Regions from separate parts of the Stenotrophomonas sp. FBCC-B152 genome, predicted to be linked through region 2. Evidence: riboswitches for the same ligand, from Rfam matches in the RefSeq annotation. Region 2 holds a riboswitch; the other holds the start of a gene.

What was found. Region 2 has a riboswitch for cobalamin ahead of btuB (TonB-dependent vitamin B12 receptor). Riboswitches for the same ligand answer to the same signal wherever they lie in the genome.
Region 1: it holds a riboswitch for cobalamin, as region 2 does, so the genes downstream of both, metE (5-methyltetrahydropteroyltriglutamate--homocysteine S-methyltransferase) here and btuB (TonB-dependent vitamin B12 receptor) in region 2, are expected to answer to the same signal.

The regions. Positions count from the first base shown of each region.
Region 1 is NZ_CP101442.1:4,378,468-4,389,408, reverse strand. Features, by position in the region: gene NMB40_RS19855 (hypothetical protein) at 1-906, shown strand, start outside; cobalamin riboswitch at 984-1,215, shown strand; gene metE (5-methyltetrahydropteroyltriglutamate--homocysteine S-methyltransferase) at 1,430-3,727, shown strand; gene NMB40_RS19845 (epoxyqueuosine reductase QueH) at 3,794-4,465, shown strand; gene pncA (bifunctional nicotinamidase/pyrazinamidase) at 4,521-5,147, shown strand; gene NMB40_RS19835 (DUF2971 domain-containing protein) at 5,537-6,352, opposite strand; gene NMB40_RS19830 (Shedu immune nuclease family protein) at 6,948-8,447, shown strand; gene NMB40_RS19825 (alpha/beta hydrolase) at 8,729-9,043, shown strand; gene NMB40_RS19820 (hypothetical protein) at 9,448-9,945, opposite strand; gene NMB40_RS19815 (autotransporter-associated beta strand repeat-containing protein) at 10,137-10,941, opposite strand, start outside.
Region 2 is NZ_CP101442.1:81,427-92,367, reverse strand. Features, by position in the region: gene NMB40_RS00445 (aminotransferase-like domain-containing protein) at 1-122, shown strand, start outside; gene bioD (dethiobiotin synthase) at 126-806, opposite strand; gene NMB40_RS00435 (GAF domain-containing protein) at 893-1,375, shown strand; gene NMB40_RS00430 (TfoX/Sxy family protein) at 1,372-1,725, shown strand; gene NMB40_RS00425 (histidine phosphatase family protein) at 1,875-2,459, opposite strand; cobalamin riboswitch at 2,555-2,778, shown strand; gene btuB (TonB-dependent vitamin B12 receptor) at 2,900-4,741, shown strand; gene gph (phosphoglycolate phosphatase) at 4,835-5,485, opposite strand; gene NMB40_RS00410 (LysR family transcriptional regulator) at 5,653-6,555, opposite strand; gene NMB40_RS00405 (NAD(P)-dependent oxidoreductase) at 6,653-7,291, shown strand; gene dinB (DNA polymerase IV) at 7,634-8,701, opposite strand; gene fabA (3-hydroxyacyl-[acyl-carrier-protein] dehydratase FabA) at 8,921-9,436, shown strand; gene fabB (beta-ketoacyl-ACP synthase I) at 9,436-10,644, shown strand; gene NMB40_RS00385 (HAD family hydrolase) at 10,691-10,941, opposite strand, start outside.

The DNA.
Region 1 (10,941 bases), 290 kb from region 2:
GGCAACACCGAGCGGGTGGACGGGCTTCGAGACGAGCTGGAAAAGACGTATGAATCAATCAGTTCTCGCCTTTCAGCGCTTTCCGAGGAGGCAGACAGCACTGTCTCAAAAGTTGAGGAGGACCATCGCAAGGTTCTGGAAGGACAGCAGCTCGAGTTCTCATCGCTCATCGACGGCGGCAGATCATCGCTTTCGGACGTCTCCGAGCAGCTAAAGGCCCTACTTCCAGGAGCCCTCGCTGCTGGGCTTAGTGCGGCCTATGAAAGCAAGAAAGACGACGAATCGGCCTTCCTGAAGCTACATGAGAAGAGCTTTAGGCATGCAGTATTCGGTCTGATCGCAGTGTCATTGATTCCATTCGCCGTTGGCATCTACCAGCTTGTGCGTGGCGTTCTACTGACAGAGGTTATTCGGGACACGCCGCAGATGGTCATCTCCATTCTGCCGCTCTACTTCCCCGTTCTTTGGCTGGCCTACTCATCAAATAAGCGACTCAACCTATCCAAGCGCCTCATCGAGGAGTACACGCATAAGGCGGTTCTTGGCAGGACGTTCTCAGGCCTTTCAAACCAGATTGAATCTCTGTCCGATGGCGGCGAAGTGAAGAATGAGCTAAGGACCCGGCTGCTCTTCAACGTGCTTCAAGTGAGTGCTGAGAACCCTGGCAAGTTGATCACTGACTACAACAAGACCGATCACCCTGTGATGGATGTTCTTGAGAAGAGTGCAAAGTTGTCTGAATCTGTTGAGGCACTCCTAAAGATTCCCGGCTTCGGTGCCCTTGCAAAGGTACTGTCTGAGAAGCGCGACAACCTGCTAAAGGAGCAGGACTCCAAGATCGAAGCTGGTATGGCTGCAAACGAAGATCTGGACCCACGGCCCACTGACGGCTCGAAAGAAGCCTAATGATGAAGGCGTCGACTCGCCCCTATGCATCCGTGCAGCGTCATAGAAGTTCTCCTTGACCAGCAGCCCGGTCCGAACTAGATTGTTCGGGCCGAAGGTATCCATCTCTTCATGCAGATGAAGGGATGGGTTTAAACGGGAATCCGGTGACGGTGCCTTGCGCGCCCATTCCGGAGCTGCCCCGCAGCGGTGAGTGGAAACGAAACCTGCCAACAGCACTGGGCCTGGCGCCTGGGAAGCGGCAGGAAGTAGGTGGGCCCCGTGCCCGTGTCCATCAGCCCGAATACCGGCCCCGGCCGGAGGACACGACCGTCCTCTGATTCGACCTGGAACGTCCGCGGGGAGGTTGCCGGGGCCTGCCGCCATGCGTTGCGCGTGGCGCTGCCCCCGTGCGTCCGCTTCACGGCATCCGGTTCGCCCGCGGGGGCGAAGGTCGCTGGCGGGGCGGACACGGCAGCAATGGCGTGGGTGCCGCGCAGTTCCTTCGTTCCTCAATGCCGCTACTGCAATGAGGACACGTTCCATGACCACTGTTACCAACCTGGGTTTCCCCCGTATCGGCGCCAAGCGCGAGCTCAAGCGCGCGCTGGAAGCGTACTGGTCCGGCCAGAGCAGCGCCGAAGCACTGCAGGACACCGCCACCGCCCTGCGCACCACGCATTGGCAGCTGCAGCGCGATGCCGGGGTGGATGTGCCGCCCAGCAACGACTTCAGCCTGTACGACCAGGTGCTGGATGCCGCCTTCCTGTTCGATGCCATCCCGGCCCGCTACCGCGCGCTGGCCGATGCCGACCCGCTGGCCGGCTACTTCGCCATGGCCCGCGGGCTGCAGCGCGATGGCTTCGACCTCCACGCGCTGGAAATGACCAAATGGTTCGACACCAACTACCACTACCTGGTGCCCGAACTGCAGGCCGGCCAAGGCTTCGCGCTGCGCGGCGACAAGCCGCTGGCCGAGTACCGCCAGGCCAAGGCGCTGGGTATCGAAACCCGCCCGGTGCTGATCGGGCCGGTGACCTTCCTGCTGCTGTCCAAGACCACCGATGGCAGCCCGGCGCTGGACCTGCTGGATGCGCTGCTGCCGGTGTACGTGCAACTGCTGGGTGAACTGCAAGCCGCCGGCGCGCAGTGGGTGCAGCTGGATGAGCCCGCGCTGGTGCAGGACCTCAGCCCGGAAGCACGCGCCGCCTTTGAACACGCGTATGCGGTGCTGGCCACCGCCGCCCGCCCCAAGGTGCTGGTGGCTACCTACTTCGGTGCGTTGGAGGACAACCTGGAACTGGCCGCCTCGCTGCCGGTGGATGGCCTGCACGTGGACCTGGTGCGCGCACCGGAACAGCTGGATGCGGTGATCAAGGCCCTGCCCGAAGGCTGCGTGCTGTCTGCAGGGCTGGTCAACGGCCGCAACATCTGGCGCACCCACCTGGACAACGCACTGGTGCTGGCCCGCTACGCACACGGCCAGTTGGGCAGCGAGTTCCTGTGGCTGTCGCCGTCGTGTTCGCTGCTGCACAGCCCGGTGGACCTGGCGCATGAGAAGAAGCTGGACGACGAACTGCGCGGCTGGCTGGCGTTCTCCAAGCAGAAGCTGGAAGAGCTGCGCGTGCTGGCCGATGCCATCGACGGGCCCGCGCGCGCCGAAGCCGCGCTGGAGCTGTCGCGCGATCGCATCGCTTCCCGCAAGCGCTCGCCGCGTGTGCACAACCCCGCCGTGGCCGCGCGCCTGGCCGCGCTGACCCCGGCCGATGCACAGCGCCACGTCCGCTACCCGCAGCGGCACCTGGCCCAGGCCGCCGCACTGAAGCTGCCGCGCTTCCCCACCACCACCATTGGCTCCTTCCCGCAGACCCTGGAAGTGCGCGAAGCCCGCGCCCGCAACAAGTCCGGCACCCTGCCCGACGCCGACTACGATGCGTTCCTGGCCAGCCAGACCGAGCACTGCGTGCGCATCCAGGAGCAGATCGGGCTGGACGTGCTGGTGCACGGCGAGTTCGAGCGCAACGACATGGTGGAGTACTTCGGCGAGCAGCTGGAGGGCTTTGCCTTCACCAAGAACGGCTGGGTGCAGAGCTACGGCTCGCGCTGCGTGAAGCCGCCGGTAATCTACGGCGATGTGAGCCGCCCGCAGCCGATGACGGTGCGCTGGTCGCAGTATGCACAGTCGCTCACCGACCGCCCCATGAAGGGCATGCTGACCGGCCCGGTGACAGTGCTGCAGTGGTCGTTCGTGCGCGATGACCAGGCCCGCGCCGACACCTGCCGGCAGATCGCGCTGGCGCTGCGCGATGAAGTGCTGGACCTGGAGGCGGCCGGCATCGGCGTGATCCAGATCGACGAGCCGGCCATCCGCGAAGGCCTGCCGCTGCGCCGCGCGCAGTGGCGTGAGTACCTGGACTGGGCCGTGGAAGCATTCCGGATCAGCGCCAGCGGCGTGCGCGATGCCACCCAGATCCACACCCACATGTGCTACTCCGAATTCAACGACATCATCCACTCGGTAGCGGCGATGGACGCCGATGTGATCTCCATCGAGACCTCGCGCTCGCGCATGGAGCTGCTGGATGCGTTCGTTCGCTTCCAGTACCCCAACGAAATCGGGCCGGGCGTGTACGACATCCACTCGCCGCGCGTGCCGGACAAGGAAGAAATGCTCTCCCTGCTGCGCAAGGCCGCCGAAGTGCTGCGCCCCGAGCAGATCTGGGTCAACCCGGACTGCGGGCTCAAGACCCGTGGCTGGCCCGAGACCCGCGCCGCGCTGGAAGCGCTGGTGGCGGCCGCACGGCAGCTGCGCGATGAGAGCGCAGACGCCAACGCCGCCTGATTCCCTTCCCGTTGCACAAGGGTCCCGCCGCCGCCGTTGCCGGCGGCGGGGCCGATGGATGTCCGCATGACCGATTTCGTTCGCCCCACCCTCTCCCTGCCTGGCGGCCACGACAAGCTGCTGCTGCACTCGTGCTGCGCGCCCTGCTCGGGCGAGGTGATGGAGGCCATCACTGCCTCCGGGATCGACTACACGATCTTCTTCTACAACCCCAACATCCACCCGGCGCGCGAGTACGAGCTGCGCAAGCAGGAGAACATCCGCTTCGCCGAACAGCATGGTGTTCCCTTCATCGACGCCGACTACGACACCGACAACTGGTTCGCGCGGGCGCGCGGCATGGAGAACGAGCCCGAACGCGGCATCCGCTGCACCATGTGCTTCGACATGCGCTTCGTGCGCACCGCGCTGTATGCGCATGAGCATGGCTTTCCGGTGATCAGCAGTTCGCTGGGCATCTCGCGCTGGAAGGACATGAACCAGATCAACGACTGCGGCCACCGCGCGGCGGCCCACTACCCCGGCATCCAGTACTGGGATTACAACTGGCGCAAGGGTGGTGGCGCGGCGCGTATGGTGGAGATCAGCAAGCGCGAGCAGTTCTACCAGCAGGAATACTGCGGCTGCGTGTATTCGCTGCGCGATGCCAACCGCCACCGCCGGGAGAACCAGCGCGAGCGGATCAAGATCGGGCTGTTGTATTACGGCCAGGACAACGACGCGCCCAAGGGCGATTGACGTACGCGAAGGGGGCCGCCACGCTGGTTGCCCCCTCCGTTGCGCTGGACCTGCCATGACCGCCCTGCCCGCCGATGTCGCCCTGCTGGTAATCGACCTGCAGCCGGACTTCATGCCCGGTGGCGCGCTGGCCTGCGAAGACGGCGATGCGCTGGTGGCGCCGATTGCCGCCCTGCTGGCCGAGCGCCGGTACCGCACGGTGGTGGCGACCCAGGACTGGCACCCGGCAGATCATGCATCCTTTGCCATCCAGCACGCGGGCAAGCTGCCGTTCGAGGCGATCCTGCTGCATGCGCAGCCGCAGACGCTGTGGCCCGATCATTGCGTGCAGGGGACCGATGGGGCGGCGCTGCACCCGGGCGTGGACTGGACGCCCGCCGACCTGATCCTGCGCAAGGGCACCCGCCGGGAGGTGGATTCCTATAGTGCGTTCCGCGAGAACCATGGGCCTGATGGCAGCCGCCCGGCTACCGGCCTGGCCGGCTGGCTGCACGAACGCGGCATCCGCGAGGTGCATGTGTGCGGGCTGGCGCGCGACTACTGCGTGCTGTGGAGTGCGCAGGACGCGGTGAAGGCCGGGTTCCGGGTGAAGTTCCTTTGGGAGCTGACGCGGCCGGTGACCGCGGCCAATGATGGGATGGTGCGCGAGGCGCTGGCTAAGGTGAAGATCGCGGTGATCTGATCCGCAGGACGCGCACCCCGCCGAATGCACGCCGTACCCTTCGACATGTCACGACCGATGGTCGCAACGTCTATCATCGTTCTGAGCCCGCTCCCACTCGCGGTTACCTGACCAACATACAAAGTCGGATCTCGGCCAAGCGCAGATACTCGACTACTGTCCGGCTAAGTCCAATCACCATAGCCTATGCAACCTAACCCGCGTGCCGAGTTACTTGAGTTACTGGACAAGCAGGACACCATGCGTCGGGACGATGATCGGACCTGATATCGCACCAGACTACATCTAAGCAGAATATAGCTGAGCCGCTTGGACCTCATAGCAGAACTCCAAGCAGCCCATCGATTTATGCCTGCGGGGGATGGCTATCGCCAGCGACTTAGAAAATTTCAGGCCAGCTCCCTGCGAATCATATCGAATGAACCTTCAGAGAGAGCAGCCTTATAAACGGGCACTTTAAGGGCCTCACCCAGCAGCTTGGCTTCTTCAATCAGATCGACATGTGCTCTCAGGCCCAAAGTTAGCTCTGATATCATTTCATGAGGCAAGCTGAATAAGCACACATCATATGGCGCACATGGAATCCGCTTGTCGGCGTCTTTAAGGAGTGCGACGACACGTTCCTCATGCTCGTAACGCCAGTCCTCTGATTTCGTCCATAGAACCTTTATGTCAATGCTCTGCCCCTCAACATGGGAAACAGGGACTCTACTAGTTGAGTACTCGACTTTATGCAACCCCTTCTCGGGGTCACTCGCCTTACCCATAGTTTCGAAGAACTCATGCTCACGCCTAAAGCCAACGCAAAATCCGGCGTGGGAATTTGTATAGTGAGACCACATCAGGGAGCTATCCCAGCGACGGGAGAGCGAAAGTATTCCTATAGTTGAGTTTATTCTATCTCTCGCGCTCTCGAAGAAGAACTCCTGGAAGCCTTTGTAATCATGCGCAGCCTGCCTCGCAGATTCGACGGATAACTTTTTAATCAACTTATTCTTCAGCCGTCTATCGTTGCGCCCCCTCACCGCTATCGAAATTCCTTCCAATCTCCGAAGCATTATGTTTTCGCGCACCGTCTTGAACTGCTGCATGCTCATCGTAGGAAGGAGCTCGAAGGGGTCATTTAGATCAGCAGGTTGCGTGAACCTTAACAGCCCATCTTTTAGGTAGCTTTTACGTTCGGGAGGGAGATATTTATATAGCATTTGCTTGGTTCTTGCCGCTTCTTCTGACTGACTAGATGATGGCCGGTGCGTGGTACATTGCAGGGATTCCCAGCGACACTCCTCTAGGCGTTGCGTGTTACCCACTCTCAGCACAGGCGATTCTGGACCATCTGGATTCAACCAACAAGCAAAGCCACTGCCGGGGTGCCGTCGAACCTGCAGATTGTGCCCAGAGCCGCCAGTTCTATCCCAAAGAATCTAGCCGATATCCGCTTGCGGGCGGATGAGCCACTGCGTCCATCCACGGATATCAGCACTCCCTCACGCATCATCTTGGTCCGCTGCTCCACTCCTAGCCCGTTACACGCTAGGCGTGGGCGCCACTCGTTTCCTAGTTGAACTGTATTGACCATGGCATTGACCGTGGCCATGCTTGAGGATGAGCGGAGCGAAGCTATGCAAGCCTGGGCCTCGCACGGTCGTGCGTTTCCCTGGAATTTGCAGTTTGAACCGGCGTATCCACTGGCGCACAGTTTCAGTGAGCGCGAATTATCGACACTCGGCGGCGAGCTCCACTCGACCTCTTGACGGCACGATGGCACCATTCCCACATACCCCCTGAGGATGCTTCCCCATGACGCCCGTACCGAACGCTGAATATCGTAACTCGCTGCGTACTGATGGAGGTCCCTGGGCTGTGTTGCACATGATAGGTTCGGATGGTGAACCTGTGAGCTCTGTAGACGAAGCAGTTTGTGTCCAAGTGTTCTACACAGGCCGTGGAAATCCTGAAGAGCTTCCGGATGGCGATGACTCTTGGATTTCTATCCTGGAAGTATGCTCCGATTACATTGCATTTTTCCCTGTCGGCCAGCAGTACGGGCTTCCTAGTTACGGTCAGCCGATCTTTAGCCACGTTCGACGCATTATGATTGGTAGATACTCCGACTTGGCACTACCAAGTACCATTGAGGAGCTGGACGATCTGCTCGAGAGATTACCCCCCGGTTTCTACAAGAACTGGCGTCATGGCTTGGGGGTCCTATGGAAGTATCGTGTAGTTGTTAGTGCGATAGAAGCCGCTGAGCCTGTGCATACCGTTCTGTTTCACGGGCCGATTGGTGGCGAGGAGCGACGGGATCTCTTCCCTCCTGATGCCTATGCGGTCAGCATGAAGGTTTACGAAGAACTAATGAGTAGCGTCCGTGGGATTGCCAGCCGCCACCAGCGCGCAGCCCGAAAGGAGAAACTTGCTCTGTGTCATAACGAGCTAATGCATGAGATCGAGCCACAACGTTATCCGCGTCATAGAATTCAACTTGCACCAGGCGCACTTTCGGAGCTCACAAATCTAGCGAGGGGAGCCATCAACCTCACAAAGGGAGACCAGCGCGCCGCCGTGACATTAGTGCGACGAAATGCTCAAGACCTTGCCAAGTCTGAACCTGTCGAGTTGCTTCGGCTAAGAGATGACATTGAAGTCGTGTCATTACTTCAGCTGATTGATAAGTGTCAGAGCCTTATTTCGACTTCAGCATCTGAGCGATCTTGGCAAGCGTTCCTAACGGGAAATCCATTTGTTCTTACGATGGCTTTCCACTTCCCGGTCTTTGTTATTTCCGATCAACCATATGTAGGAGGAAAGTCTTTTCACGGATCTGGGGGCAAGTATGGGGATTTCCTTGCGAGTGCTGCTAGTACCGGCAGCTTGGCACTTATAGAGATTAAAGACCCCGCAGCGAAGCTGGTTGGAAAGGCATACCGCGCGGGCGTTTACCCCCCTTCTCCCGACCTATCTGGTGCAGTCGCCCAAGTGCTGGTTCAGCGCGACACCTTCAAAGAGTCTTTCCTACTTCTAGGTAAAGAACTCTCACGCTCTGGTCACAGTGCCCATGCGCTCACCTGTCTCGTGATAGCGGGAACTACACCCGAGCTACAGGCCGAGAAAGAAGCTTTCGAGAGATACCGGCACTCTGTGCATGGAGTCATCATCGTGACTTTTGACGAGCTACTGGAACGGTTGAAATCGCTTTATTCCCTCCTGACAGAAAAGTCAGAGGCTGTGGTAACACCCGGCGCCCGCTCTAACCGGCCCGGCGAATTCAGATCTGATATGAAAATCGATCCTTTTTGAATATTCGGGTACTTATCCCAGCAGGTTACGTTCGCCTAGCTTTAAAAATACCCCCCAATCCTCCGCTCCACACTTACGCGCCGTTCCAGCCAGAGGCAGACGTTGTTGCCCTGGCTGAACTTTCTAATCCGTTCCCGCCGCCATTGCCCTCCCGGTCTGCAACGGCCATGTAATCACCCCGGACCTGACCTTTGTACCCGCGCTATCGGATCACGGCTCGCCGTTATGGAACGTAATGCATAAAATGGACCGCCGCCCTGTGCTGGCTCTTCGGGTAGGGCATGACCTGCGTGCTGCTGAAGTATCGCGTTCCTGGCTCCGGCCCGTATTGGGCTGACGAATGCAATTGCCGGCGCATCCCCGAGGTGCCAATGGCAATGCAGGATGCGCAGCGGGCCATCGCGCTGTTGCGGGCTCGGGCCCACGAACTGGGCATAGATCCACATCGGGTGGGCGTAACCTGGTTCTCTGCCGGTGGACGCATCGTGGCGGACGTCAGCAATTCCCCGGCGCGGAGTTACGACGCCGTAGATGCGGCCGACCAGCAGCCCACGCGGCCGGACTTTGCCTTGGCGCTGTATCCGGGCCATCTGTAGGACAAGCGCAAGCCGGGCCTGGCGCTGGATGCGGGAGTGCGAATCGCGGCGGACTGTCCGTCGACCTTCATCCTGCAGGCGGGTGATGACCCCACCGATGACGTGCGTCACTCCATGACGTACTACCTAGAATTGCAGCACGCCGGGATTCCCGCTAAGTGTCACCTTTACCCGCATGGCGGCCGCGCCTTCAGCCTGCGAGCTGCAAGCACAGCGCCGGCGAACTGGCCGTCGCTGGCGTACACGTGGCTTAACGAAATCGGCGTACTGTCCGATAGCGCGAACGTGCCAACAGAGTGGGTATCCTCGGGCTCAATCCTTCCAGGGATGGAATTGATGACTCCAAGCCGCGCTTTGCGGCCAGAGGCCGACGTTCAGCGTTTGAACAACGCCGAGCCAGGCTTCTAGACGAGATTCAGCTGCGTCTTGGACCATATCGGAAAGTACTGCTCGCAATCCCCGGACTTCACGAACCAACAGGCGCGGACGGCCACGTAGGTTTCCGGCCTGGAACAAAGGCCACCCGCCGTGCACTTGCCCGAAAGGACCACAGACCCGCCTGGGTCAAGCTTTGTGCTGTGGACCATCAGCACCATTCCATCCGAGGACTCCGGGAACGGCTCCGGATCTGGCGAGCGAATGGTGTCGAAATTCAGATACGGGTTGAGATACAGGACCGGACGCGCCGTATCGTTGCGCAGCTCCAGCACGTAGTCCCCGGTAGCGCGGTCGTAGTAGCGAACCGAAAGAGTGACGCCCTCGGAGAGCGGCGGCAATGTAGTACAGCCTGCGAGCAGGGATAGTGCCACGAAGGAAAGATGTCCCTTCATGGCGCGCATCCACCTAAAGCGTGACCGCTCGGAATTGCCAGCGGCTGCCTTGAATTCGCTGCGATCTCGCATGCCTGACATCCCGTCCGGTGACCTTCATGGGTCTGCTGCGGATGTTAGCAGCGGTCACGGAGATCGGTATTTGGCGCGCCCTGGCTGTTTGCCTTCGACCCAGTGAATGAGAAAGGCCGCGCACCCCAGTGGGATGCGCGGCCTCGGTTGCATGCGGCAGCGGGAAGGCAGGGCCCTCCCGCTGCTTGGCATCACAGCGCGATGCGGATACCCGCGTTGACGCTGTTGTTCTCCACGCCCGACCCCTGCTCGGTGCTGACGGCACCGTACAGGTAGCTCGACGCTCCCAGGCGCACGGTGCCCTGCAGCTGGGCCCGACCGAAGGCCTTGCCCGCCTCGGCGGCGGACAGGTCCACCCGCTGGCCGGCCAAGGCGGTTGTCACCGTGGCCTGGCGGGCCTGGCCGTGGTTGATGCCCGCCTGCAGACCGAACTGCCAGGTCGCACGCGCCGCCAGCGGATCGTTCACCAGCGAGCCGACCGACAGGCCGAGCGTGGCGCGGCTGCCTTCGGCCTGGAGGCGTGCAACGTCCAGCGCCGCCAGCGAGTCACCCCCTTCGCGGTAGGCATTGCGCTCAACCTTCTGCCAGTTGCCGCGCAGCGAGGGCTGCCAGCTCAGGCCTGCCGCAGTGAAGGGAAGGCTGACACCGGCACTGGCCATCCGGGTAGTACCCGAGGCCTTGCCGGACAGTGCACCGTCGGCACCCAGGACGTCCGGACGCTGGCTTTCCCAGCGATCGGCCGAGTAGGACAGCATGCCGTCCAGCACCACCGCACCTGCCCTGGCTGCGCCATAGGCAAAGAACGCGTTGCTGTCGAACGTGTTGTCCAGCGGGCTGCGTTCCAGTTCCGACGTCGTGCGACCCAGGCCCGCGCCCCACGCCACGTTGGAGGAGCGGTACACGTCGATACCGGCCGTGGCACGGCGCTGGCGCGCATCGAAGCGATCGGCGCTGGCATCCGCGTCAACCGACACATCCCCGTAGCCGATGTTGGCC
Region 2 (10,941 bases):
GCGCCCGCTACCGGCACTGCCTGCGGCTGTCGTGCTGCCAGGACCTCGACGCGCGCTACGTGGGGGCCATTGCCAGCGTCGGCCGGCTGGCCACTGCGCTGCTCGCCCAGGCGCGCGGCTGACGCTCAGCCCAGCAGGTGGTGGGCCAGCTGCGCGGGATCGGCGCCTGGCGCGTACGGCAGCCGGCCCCAGAACGGCAGCGGCAGGCGCGCGCGCAGCAGCGCCACGTTGTCGTCGATGCGCTCCATCTGCGGGTCCACCTCGTTGGCGATCCAGCCGATGCAGGTCGCCCCGCTGGCGGTGATCGCCTGCGCGGTCAGCCGCGCGTGGTTGAGGCAGCCCAGCCGCAGGCCCACCACCATCACCACCGGCAGCTGCAGCGCCTGCACCAGGTGCGACTGGTCCAGGGTGGTCGACAGCGGCGCCAGCCAGCCGCCCACGCCTTCCACCACCACCGTGTCGGCCTGCGCGCGCAGGCGGGCGAAGGCCGCCTCGATCGGCGCCAGCGACAGCGTCACCCCGGCCGCCGCAGCAGCCAGCTCCGGGGCCAGCGGCAGCGGCAACGCGTAGGGGTTGAGGTCGGCGTAGGCCGGGGCCGGGTCGCTGGCGGCCAGCAGCGCGGTGGCATCCTCGTTGCGCAGGCCCTCGGCGGTCTGCTCGCAGCCGCTGGCCACCGGCTTCATGCCCACCGCGCGGCGGCCGCGCTGGCGCAGCGCGTGCAGCAGGGCGCAGCTGCTGAAGGTCTTGCCGATACCGGTGTCGGTACCGGTGACGTAGAACGCGTCGGGGAAGGCAGGGGACGACATGGCCGGACCGATGAACAGGGGCACCCATTATCAGCGTTCCGCCGCCGGTGGGTCCGGCTGACGGCCGCGCTTGCTAGACTGCGGCCATGTTCGATACTTCCACGCTCACCGGCAGCAAGCCGGAACAGTACGGCCAGCTGCTGGCCCAGGCCCGCGCCCTGGTGCACGGTGAACGCGACCGCATTGCCAATGCCGCCAACCTGTCCGCGCTGGTCTACCACGCGCTGCCGCAGCTGAACTGGGTGGGTTTCTACCTCTTCGACGGCACCGAGCTGGTGGTCGGCCCGTTCCAGGGCCTGCCGGCCTGCGTGCGCATTCCGCTGGACAAGGGCGTGTGCGGCGCGGCCGCCTCGCAGCGGGTGACCCAGCGCATCGAAGACGTGGACGCGTTCCCGGGCCATATCGCCTGCGATTCGGCCTCGCGCTCGGAACTGGTGGTGCCGCTGGTCCACGGCGACACCCTGATCGGCGTGTTCGACCTGGACAGCCCGGTGCTGGCCCGTTTCGATGCCGACGACCAGGCCGGGCTGGAAGCCATTGCCGCGGTGTTCGTCGAGGCCCTGGGATGAGCACCAAGCTGCGCAACATCGGCCCCAAGAGCGCGGCCTGGCTGCGCCAGGTCGGTCTGCGCACCGCCGAAGACCTGGCCGCGGCCGGGTCGGTGGGCGCGTTCGTGAAGGTACGCCGCGCCGGCTTCAAACCCAGCCTCAACCTGCTCTATTCGCTCGAAGGCGCGCTGCAGGACTGCCACTGGCAGGAACTGCCCGAAGCGCGCCGCGCCGAGCTGGTGGCCGAGTACGACGCGATCATCGCCGACAAGCCGCTGAAGAAGGCGCCGCCGGCCTCGGGCCCGGTGTATGACCGCACCGTGGCCAACGATGACGCGCCGTTCGAGCAGGACGAGGACGACGCCCGGTAGAGCCACGCCGCGCCGAGTGAACGTCGGGCGCCATTACGCCCCACGCGTCGCCACGCGCCCGTGGCTGGCCGCGTCGCCACGGGAAACGCTTGGTCGCGTGGCTGCATGAAACCGGCACCGCGCGCAGCCACGCAGGGCGTGGCTCTACGTCACAGGGTCGTTTGTTGGAGCTCCAGCAGCTCGCCCCACAGCTCGCCCTCATCCCGCTCCACCCGCAGCTGCAGCCGCGTACCGTGGTCGATGCGCAGTGCCCAGCACATCGCCATCGGCAGCCCGCACACCTGCGACAGGACCATCCGCAGCGGGCCGCCATGGCTGACGACCAGCGTCGGCACCGGCTCGGGCTCATCCAGCAACCGATGCAATGCGCGTGCGATGCGGCGCTCGAAGTGGCCCCAGCTTTCGCCATGCGGCGGCGGGTTCGCATGCGGGTCCAGGTGGAATGCCTGCAGCGCCTGCATCGGCAGTGCCTCCAGCGGCTGGCCATCCCAGTCGCCGAAATCCAGCTCCTCCCACTCCTCGTCCGCGATCACCTCCAGCCCGCGCGGCAGCGCCAGCGCATGGGCGGTGTCCAGCGCACGCTGGCGCGGTGAACTCAGCACGCGCTGCCACTGCAGGTCGGCATGGCGCGCGCAGATGAGATCGGCGCCCTGCACGTCCAACGGCGGATCGGTGCGTCCATCCAGGTGGTCGTCGCGGCCGGTGGCGGCGTGCCGGATCAGGTCCAGGATCATAGGTACTGCAACCACGTCAAAAAGCGAGGCGCATTCTAACCGCTGGCGCCGCACCACCCCGGCCTGGCACTGCGCCGTCGGCCGGGCTTTGCTCTACACTGCGCGCACTTTCAGGTGACCTGCGGCGCAAGCCGGCAGGTTGAAACGGGAAGCCGGTGACGCAACAGGTCCTGCCTGCTGCCACTCCGGCGCTGCCCCCGCAACGGTAAGCGTGGAAGCCAGGCAACATGCCACTGTGCGCAAGCATGGGAAGGCGCCTGGCGCGATGGTCCGCCATCGGCCCGCGAGCCCGGAGACCGGCCTGGAAGACGACTGGTTGCGATGCGGCGGGCATGGCGGCGGCAAGCGGCGCCGTGCCTGCGCCCGCCCACCGTCCCTGCCTCCGTTGACCGCCTCCCCCACCCTTGCCGCGCGGGCGTGCGCGGTGTTTGGAGTCAACGATGAAGCTGCAGATCCGCCTTCTTTCCCTCGCCGTGCTGTCGGCGCTGCCCCTTGTGGCCGCCGCACAGGACGAGGCCACCGCGCTGGACCAGGTGCTGGTCACCGCCACCCGTACCCCGATCGCCCTGCAGGACAGCATCTCGCCGGCGCAGGTGATCGACCGCGCCGAGATCGAGCGCAGCCAGGCGCCCTCGCTGCAGGACCTGCTGCGCGGCCGCGCCGGCATCAACCTCAACAACAGCGGCGGGCTGGGCAAGCAGAGCTCGCTGTTCCTGCGCGGCACAAACTCGGCCCACACCCTGGTGCTGGTCGATGGCGTGCGCATCAACACCGGCGACCTTGGCCTGGCGATGCTGCAGGACCTGCCGCTGGCGCAGATCGAGCGCGTGGAAATCGTGCGCGGCCCGCAGTCCAGCCTGTACGGCGCGGACGCGATCGGCGGCGTGATCCAGATCTTCACCCGCCGCAATGCCGGCGACTTCGCCCCGCACCTGCAGCTGGGCGGCGGCAGCAACGGCCTGCGCGAAGCCAGCGGCGGCTTCGGTGGCACCGGCGCGCGCGGCTGGTTCGGCACCGACATCGCCTACCAGCACACCGACGGTATCAATTCCTGCAACGGTGATCCGGTGACCTTCGCCGGCTGCGGCGCCAATGAACCCGACCGCGACGGGTACCGCAACCTGTCGATGAGCCTGCGCGGCGGCTACACGCTGACCGACACCCTGAGCGTGGAAGGCACCGCCCTGCGCGCCGAAGGCGAGAACCACTACGACGGTTACTACAACTACTCCGAAACGCTGCAGCAGGTGCTGGGCGGCAAGGTCCGCTACACCCCGAGCGAGCGCTTCACCCTGACCGCCAACGTCGGGCGTGCGGACAACGAATCCGACAACTACAACGGCGACACCTGGCTCGGTGCGGCGCAGACCCACCGCGACAGCGCCTCGGTGCAGGCCGACGTGGGCCTCGCCGACGGCCAGCTGCTCAGCGCCGGCGTCGACTGGAGCCAGGACAACCTCGACGGCAGCAGCGCGGGTTACCTGGTCGACAGCCGCGACAACACCGGCGTGTTCGTGCAGTACCAGGGCCGCTTCGGCGCGCACCACCTGCAGGCCAGCGTGCGCAATGACGACAACGAACAGTTCGGCAACCACACCACCGGCAGCCTCGGCTGGGGCATGGAACTGGGCGGCGGCTTCCGCCTCAATGCCAGCTATGGCACCGCGTTCAAGGCCCCCACCTTCAGCGACCTGTACGACCCGTGGAGCGGCGTGCCCGGGCTGGACCCGGAGAAGTCCAAAAGTGCCAACCTCGGCATCGCCCAGCAGGGCGACAGCTGGCGCTGGGGCCTGGATGTGTATGAAACCCGCATCGATGACCTGATCACCTACGACGCCACCACCTTCATGATGTCGCAGGTGGAAAAGGCGCGGATCCGCGGCGCCGAGCTGACCGGCTCGCTGACCGTGGCCGGGTTCGACCTCAGCGCGCAGCTGAGCCACACCGACCCGCGCAACCGCACCGACGGCAGCGCCCAGTTCGACAACTGGCTGGCCCGCCGCGCGCAGGACACCGCGCGCCTGGATATCGACCGCCGCTTCGGTGGCTTCCGCGCCGGCGTCACCGCGTTCGGCGCCGGCAAGCGCTACGACAACGCCGACAACAGCGTGCGCCTGGCCGGCTACGGCACGCTGGACCTGCGCCTGGAATACGCACTCAGCCGCGACTGGTCGGTGCTGGGCCGGGTCAGCAACGTGTTCGACCGCGATTACGAAACGGTGGCCTGGTACAACCAGCCCGGCCGCGAGTATCGCCTGAGCGTGCGTTACCAGCCGAAATGACATGGCGTGGGGCACGACCAACGGTCGTGCCCTACCGCGTGGGGTGTCTGGTGGTAGGTGTCGACCGTTGGTCGGCACTTCCCTCGGGTCGCCCTATAACCCCGGCAACGCCCGCAGGTCATCCACCACCGCCACTGCCTCCACCGTATCCAGATCCAACCCGCGCGGATACCCGTAACGCACCAGCGCCACCGGCATGCCCGCATCCACCGCGGCGCGGTAATCGGTGATCGAATCACCCACCATCAGCGCCGCACCCGGCGCGACTTTGAACGCCTCGGCGATATGCCGCAGCGGCACGCCACTGGGCTTGCGCTCGGGCAGTGAATCGCCCCCCAGCACCATCGCGAAGAACTCCTGCACGCCCAGGTGCGCCAACAGCGGCGCCACCATCGCCGACGGCTTGTTGGTGCAGATCGCCATCACCACCCCGCGCTCGCGCAGCGCCTGCAGCGCCGGCACCACCCCGTCGAACAATCGCGGGCTGCGCAGCAGGCATTCTTCGTAGTGGCGCATGAAACCAGGCATCACCCGATCCAGGTCGATGTCACTGCGTGCAGCGGTGAACGCCTGCTCCACCAGCCGGCGCACGCCATCGCCGATCCAGGTCAGCACCGTGGCTTCGGGCACGCGCGGCAGCTGCCAGTCTTCCAACGTGCGATTGAGCGCCTCGGCGATATCGGCCGCGCTGTCGACCAGCGTGCCGTCAAGATCAAAGATCACCAGCGGGTAGGGATACGTCAAGGGAAGGATCGCTTCTACAACATGTGGGGATGCTGATTGTAGAGCCACGCCCTGCGTGGCTGCGTGTAGCCCGGCACCGCGCAGACACGCATGGCGTGTCCCTACGCGGGGCCTGAAGGCGTAGCGACACGCCACGCGTGTCCAACGCAATGCCGAACCAGGCAGCGTTAGATCCGCGCCAGGAACTCCTCCCCCGCAAACCGCTCCACCAGGAAGTCCAAAAAGCTGCGCATCACCGCCGGCAGCTGCCGCCGCGACGCATACACCGCATGGATGCCCATCTCCTCCACCTGGTACTCCGGCAACACCTCCACCAGCTCACCCGAACGCAGCAGCGGCGCGATCTGGTACGTCGGCAACATCGCGATACCCGCGCCCGCCCGCACCGCCTCCAGCAACAACGACGCCTCATTGGCACTGATGTTGCCGCCCACCGCCACCGAAATCGCACGCCCCTGCCGCTGCAACTGCCACACGCTCTTCCCCACGTAGTGATGGGTAAGACAGTTGTGCCCCGCCAACGCATCGGCACTGGCCGGCGTGCCCCGCTCGGCCAGGTACGAAGGCGCCGCACACAACACTGACCGGCAAGGCGCCAGCCACCGCGCGATCAGGCTCGGATCGATCGCCCGCGAAATCCGCACCGCCACATCCACCCGCTCCTCCACCAGGTTCACCACCCGGTCCACCAGCAACAGCTCCACCCGCGTCAGCGGGTGCCGCCGCACGAATTCCGCCACCGCCGCCGCCAGGTGCAGCTGCCCGAACGACACACTCGCCGTCACCCGCAACAGCCCATGCGGCTCCGGGTTGTCGCTGGCCACCTCGCCCTGCAGCTCATCCCCGATGGCCAGCATCTGCCGGAACCGCAGCAGCGCCGCCTCCCCCGGCCCGGTCAGGCTGATCCGCCGCGTGGTCCGGTGCAGCAGCCGCGCCCCCAGCCACGTTTCCACCTCCGCCAGGTACCGCGTCACCATCGCCCGCGACATGTCCAACGCCTCCGCCGCAGCGGTCAGGCTGCCGCGCTCGGCCACCTCCACGAACACATGCATCGCCGTCAGCCGGTCCATTTGATCGATCCGCGCAACAAATTAGGCCGTTATACGCGGTTTTTCGTCCGCTTTCAGGCGCATATGCTGGCCTTCCTCCCTCAACGGAACCTGCCCCATGAAGATCGCCCTCGTCGGTGCCACCGGCAACATCGGCCGTGAAATCACCCGCCAGGCCTTGGCCCGCGGCCACCAGGTCACCGCCATCGTCCGCCGCGACAGCGGCCTGCCGGCCGAACTCGACGGCGCCCAGCTCGCCGTCGCCGCCCTCGACGACACCGACGCCCTGGCCGCCGTGATCGCCGGCCACGACGTCCTGGCCAGCGCCTTCGGCCCGCGCCCCGGCGATGACCCGGCCACCGTCACCACCGTCACCGCCGAACTGGTCAAGGCCGCCCGCCAGGCCGGCGTGCCGCGCTTCCTGATGGTCGGCGGCGCCGGCACCCTGGAAGTCGCCCCCGGCGTGCAGCTGGTCGATACCGAAGGCTTCCCCGATGCGTACAAGCCGGTCGCCCTGGCTGCGCGTGAGGCGTTCAACCTGCTGCAGAAGGTGGATGACCTGGACTGGACGTTCTATTCGCCGGCGGCCGAAATCGGCCCGGGCCCGAAGAAGGGTGGTTTCCGTACCCAGGCCAAGCAGTTCCTGGTCGGCGCCGATGGGCATAGCCGGATCAGTTACGCCGATTACGCCGATGCGTTCGTGAGTGAGATCGACAAGCCGCAGTACGTGCGGACGATTGCGACCGTGGCGTATTGATCGAGAGTGGTGATGCGCGGCGTGGGATGATCTTCATGCCCCACCGCGCGTTGCATTGCCATCGGCAGTCGATTGGGATGCGACCCTACCGTGGTCCCACCGATTGCCGCCCGCAGTCGGTTGCGATGCGCAGTTGCTGCCGCTGTTTCCTTCGGTGCCAGCCCTGCTTGGGCGGGCCGGCGGGGGTGGGTTGGCGGGACCGTAGAGCGCCATGGATGGCGCGAACGAGCCCCCATGGATGGGTTTACGGCGTGTCCCGCCAACCCGCCCCCGCCGGCCCGCTACCCGTAGCAATGAAACCCCGCTGCTGCTGTTGCAGTTGCTGTTGCTGTCGCTGTTGCTTCAGTCAAACAACCCCAGCTGGCTGACCGGTTCGCGTTCGCGGAATCCACCCAGGCCAACCCCCACCAGCCGATACCGCGTCTCCGCCGGCAGGTCCACGCGCGCACGTAAGGCCAGCGCGATATCGCGCAGCTCCTCCAGCGTTTCAGGCGGCGATTCCGGCGTGAAACTGCGCGTGATGATCCGGAACTGCGAGGTCTTCAACTTCAGCACCACCGTGTGCCCCACCCGGTCCGTCTTCCGCGTTGCATTCCACGTCTTGCCCGCCAGCTCCACGATTGCCGGCTCCAGCGCCTCCAGCGGCAGATCTTCCGCGAACGTGTCCTCCGACGAAATCGACTGCACCTGCTGGTCCGGTTCCACCGGACGCTCATCGATACCGCGCGCACGCCGGTACAGGCTTGCACCGAAGCTGCCGAAGCGCCCTTCCAGCTCCTCCAGCCGCAACCCACGCAGATCGCCCACCGTCACGATGCCCAGCTCCGACAGCTTGCCCTCCATCACCTTGCCCACCCCCGGCACCCGCTTCACCGGCAGCGGCAACAGGAACTGATCGATCCGGTGCGGCGGCACCACGAACTGCCCGTCCGGCTTGCGCCAGTCCGACGCGATTTTCGCCAGGAATTTGTTTGGCGCGATCCCCGCCGACGCCGTCAACTGCGTTTCCTCCCGGATCTGCGTGCGGATCAGCGTCGCAATCTCCGTCGCCACCGTCATCCCGCCCTTGTGCACCGTCACATCCAGGTACGCCTCATCCAGCGACAACGGCTCCACCAGATCCGTATGCCGCAGGAAAATTTCCCGCACCTGCCGCGACACCGCCTTGTAGCGCACGAAATCCGGCGGCACGAACACCGCATCCGGACACAACCGCTCCGCCCGCATCGCCGGCATCGCCGAACGGATCCCGAACACCCGCGCCTCGTACGACGCCGCGCACACCACCGATCGCGCGCCCTTCCACGCCACCACCACCGGCAGCCCGCGCAGCGACGGATTGTCGCGCTGCTCCACCGACGCGTAGAACGCGTCCATGTCGACGTGGATGATCTTGCGTTGTGCGGACACGGCGGAAGCTCAAGGGCCCAAGCGGCAGGAATAGATGAACAAGATTACAGCCACACGCCTGAGTATGGTCTTTTCATAACAACGACATGCGTTTTTGAAGCTGAAAACACTACGCCGGCGTACGGTTAAAACGTTTGATTGAATGGAAATTACTCTGCACTCTTGGGTGCTTTCAACGGCAACAAACCGCCGCCCTTCATCTTCAGGATTGCGTTTTCCATGACTCGTCTCAACGCGTTCTCGCGCGAACAGCTGCTGGCCAGCGCCCGTGGCGAACTGTTCGGGCCGGGCAGCGGTCGCCTGCCCAATGACCCGATGCTGATGTTCGATCGCATCACCGACATCCGCGATGACGGCGGTCCCCACGGCAAAGGCTACGTGCGCGCGGAACTGGATATCCGCCCCGACCTGTGGTTCTTCGGCTGCCATTTCATCGGCGACCCGGTGATGCCCGGTTGCCTGGGCCTGGACGCGATGTGGCAGCTCACCGGCTTCTACCTTACCTGGCTGGGCGCGCCCGGCCGTGGCCGCGCACTTGGCTGCGGTGAAGTGAAGTTCACCGGCCAGGTGCTGCCCGACGCAAAGCGCGTCACCTATGAAATCGACATCACCCGCGTCATCAACCGCAAGCTGGTCATGGCGCAGTCCGATGCCCGCATGCTGGTCGACGGCCGCGAAATCTACACCGCCAAAGACCTCCGCGTAGGTCTGTTCACTTCCACCGAGAACTTCTGATGCGTCGCGTCGTCATTACCGGAATGGGCATCACCTCGTGCCTGGGCAACGATCTGGACACCGTGTCCTCCGCACTGCGTGAAGGCCGCCCCGGCATCCGCAACCTTCCCGACCACGCCGAAGCCGGCCTGCGCAGCCATGTCGGCGGCAACGTCGAACTCGACCTGGATGCGCAGATCGACCGCAAGCTCAAGCGCTTCATGAGCGATGCCTCGGCCTACGCCTACATTGCCATGCGCGATGCCATCGCCGATGCCGGCCTGGACGAAGCGCAGGTGGCCAACCCGCGCACCGGCCTGATCGCCGGCTCCGGCGGCGGCTCCAGCCAGTGGCAGGTCGAATCGGCCGACATCCTGCGCGCGCGTGGCGTGCGCAAGGTCGGCCCGTACATGGTGCCGCGCACGATGTGCTCCACCGTGTCGGCCTGCCTGGCCACCGCCTTCCAGATCAAGGGCCTGAGCTACTCGCTGTCGGCCGCCTGCGCCACCTCCGCGCACTGCATCGGCGCCGCCGCCGACCTGATCCGGCATGGCGCGCAGGACGTGATGTTCGCCGGTGGTGGTGAAGACCTGCACTGGTCGATGAGCGTCATGTTCGATGCGATGGGCGCCCTGTCCACCCGCTTCAACGAAACGCCCGCCACCGCATCGCGCCCGTACGACAAGGACCGCGACGGCTTCGTCATCGCCGGTGGCGGCGGCATGCTGGTGCTGGAAGATTACGACCACGCCGTGGCACGCGGTGCACGCATCTATGCCGAACTGGTGGGCTACGGCGTCACCTCCGACGGTGCCGACATGGTCGCCCCGTCCGGCGAAGGCGCGGTGCGCTGCATGAACATGGCCATGCAGAACCTCAGCGGCCCGATCGACTACCTCAACACGCACGGCACCTCCACCCCGCTGGGCGATGTCACCGAGCTGAAGGCGGTGCGCGAAGTGTTCGGCGAATCGATTCCGCCACTGTCGTCCACCAAGGCGCTGTCGGGCCATTCGCTGGGTGCGGCCAGCGTGCACGAAGCGATCTACTGCCTGCTGATGATGCGCGACGGCTTCATTGCCGGTTCGGCCAACATCGGCGAACTGGACCCGGCGGTGGAAGGCTTCCCGATCGTGCGCGAAAGCCAGGACAAGCAGTTGAACACGGTGATGTCCAACAGCTTCGGCTTCGGCGGCACCAACGCAGCGCTGGTGTTCGGGCGGGTCTGATCGCCCGCGGCGTGAACGAAAGAACCCGGCCATGTGCCGGGTTTTTTCATGGCAACAGCGGCACCAGCAGCGCGTGCGCGTCGCGCAGCGAATCGACGATGCGGTGGCCCAGCGCGCGCAGCGCCTCGTCCGGGTGCACCAGGTCCGGCACCTGGATCGCGGTCATGCCGGCACTCACCGCCGCGCGGATGCCGGCCGGGGAATCTTCCAGCGCCAGGCAGCGCGCCGGGTCCTTGCCCAGCTTCTGCGCGGCCAACAGGTAGATGTCCGGCGCCGGCTTGGGATGGGCCACGTCGC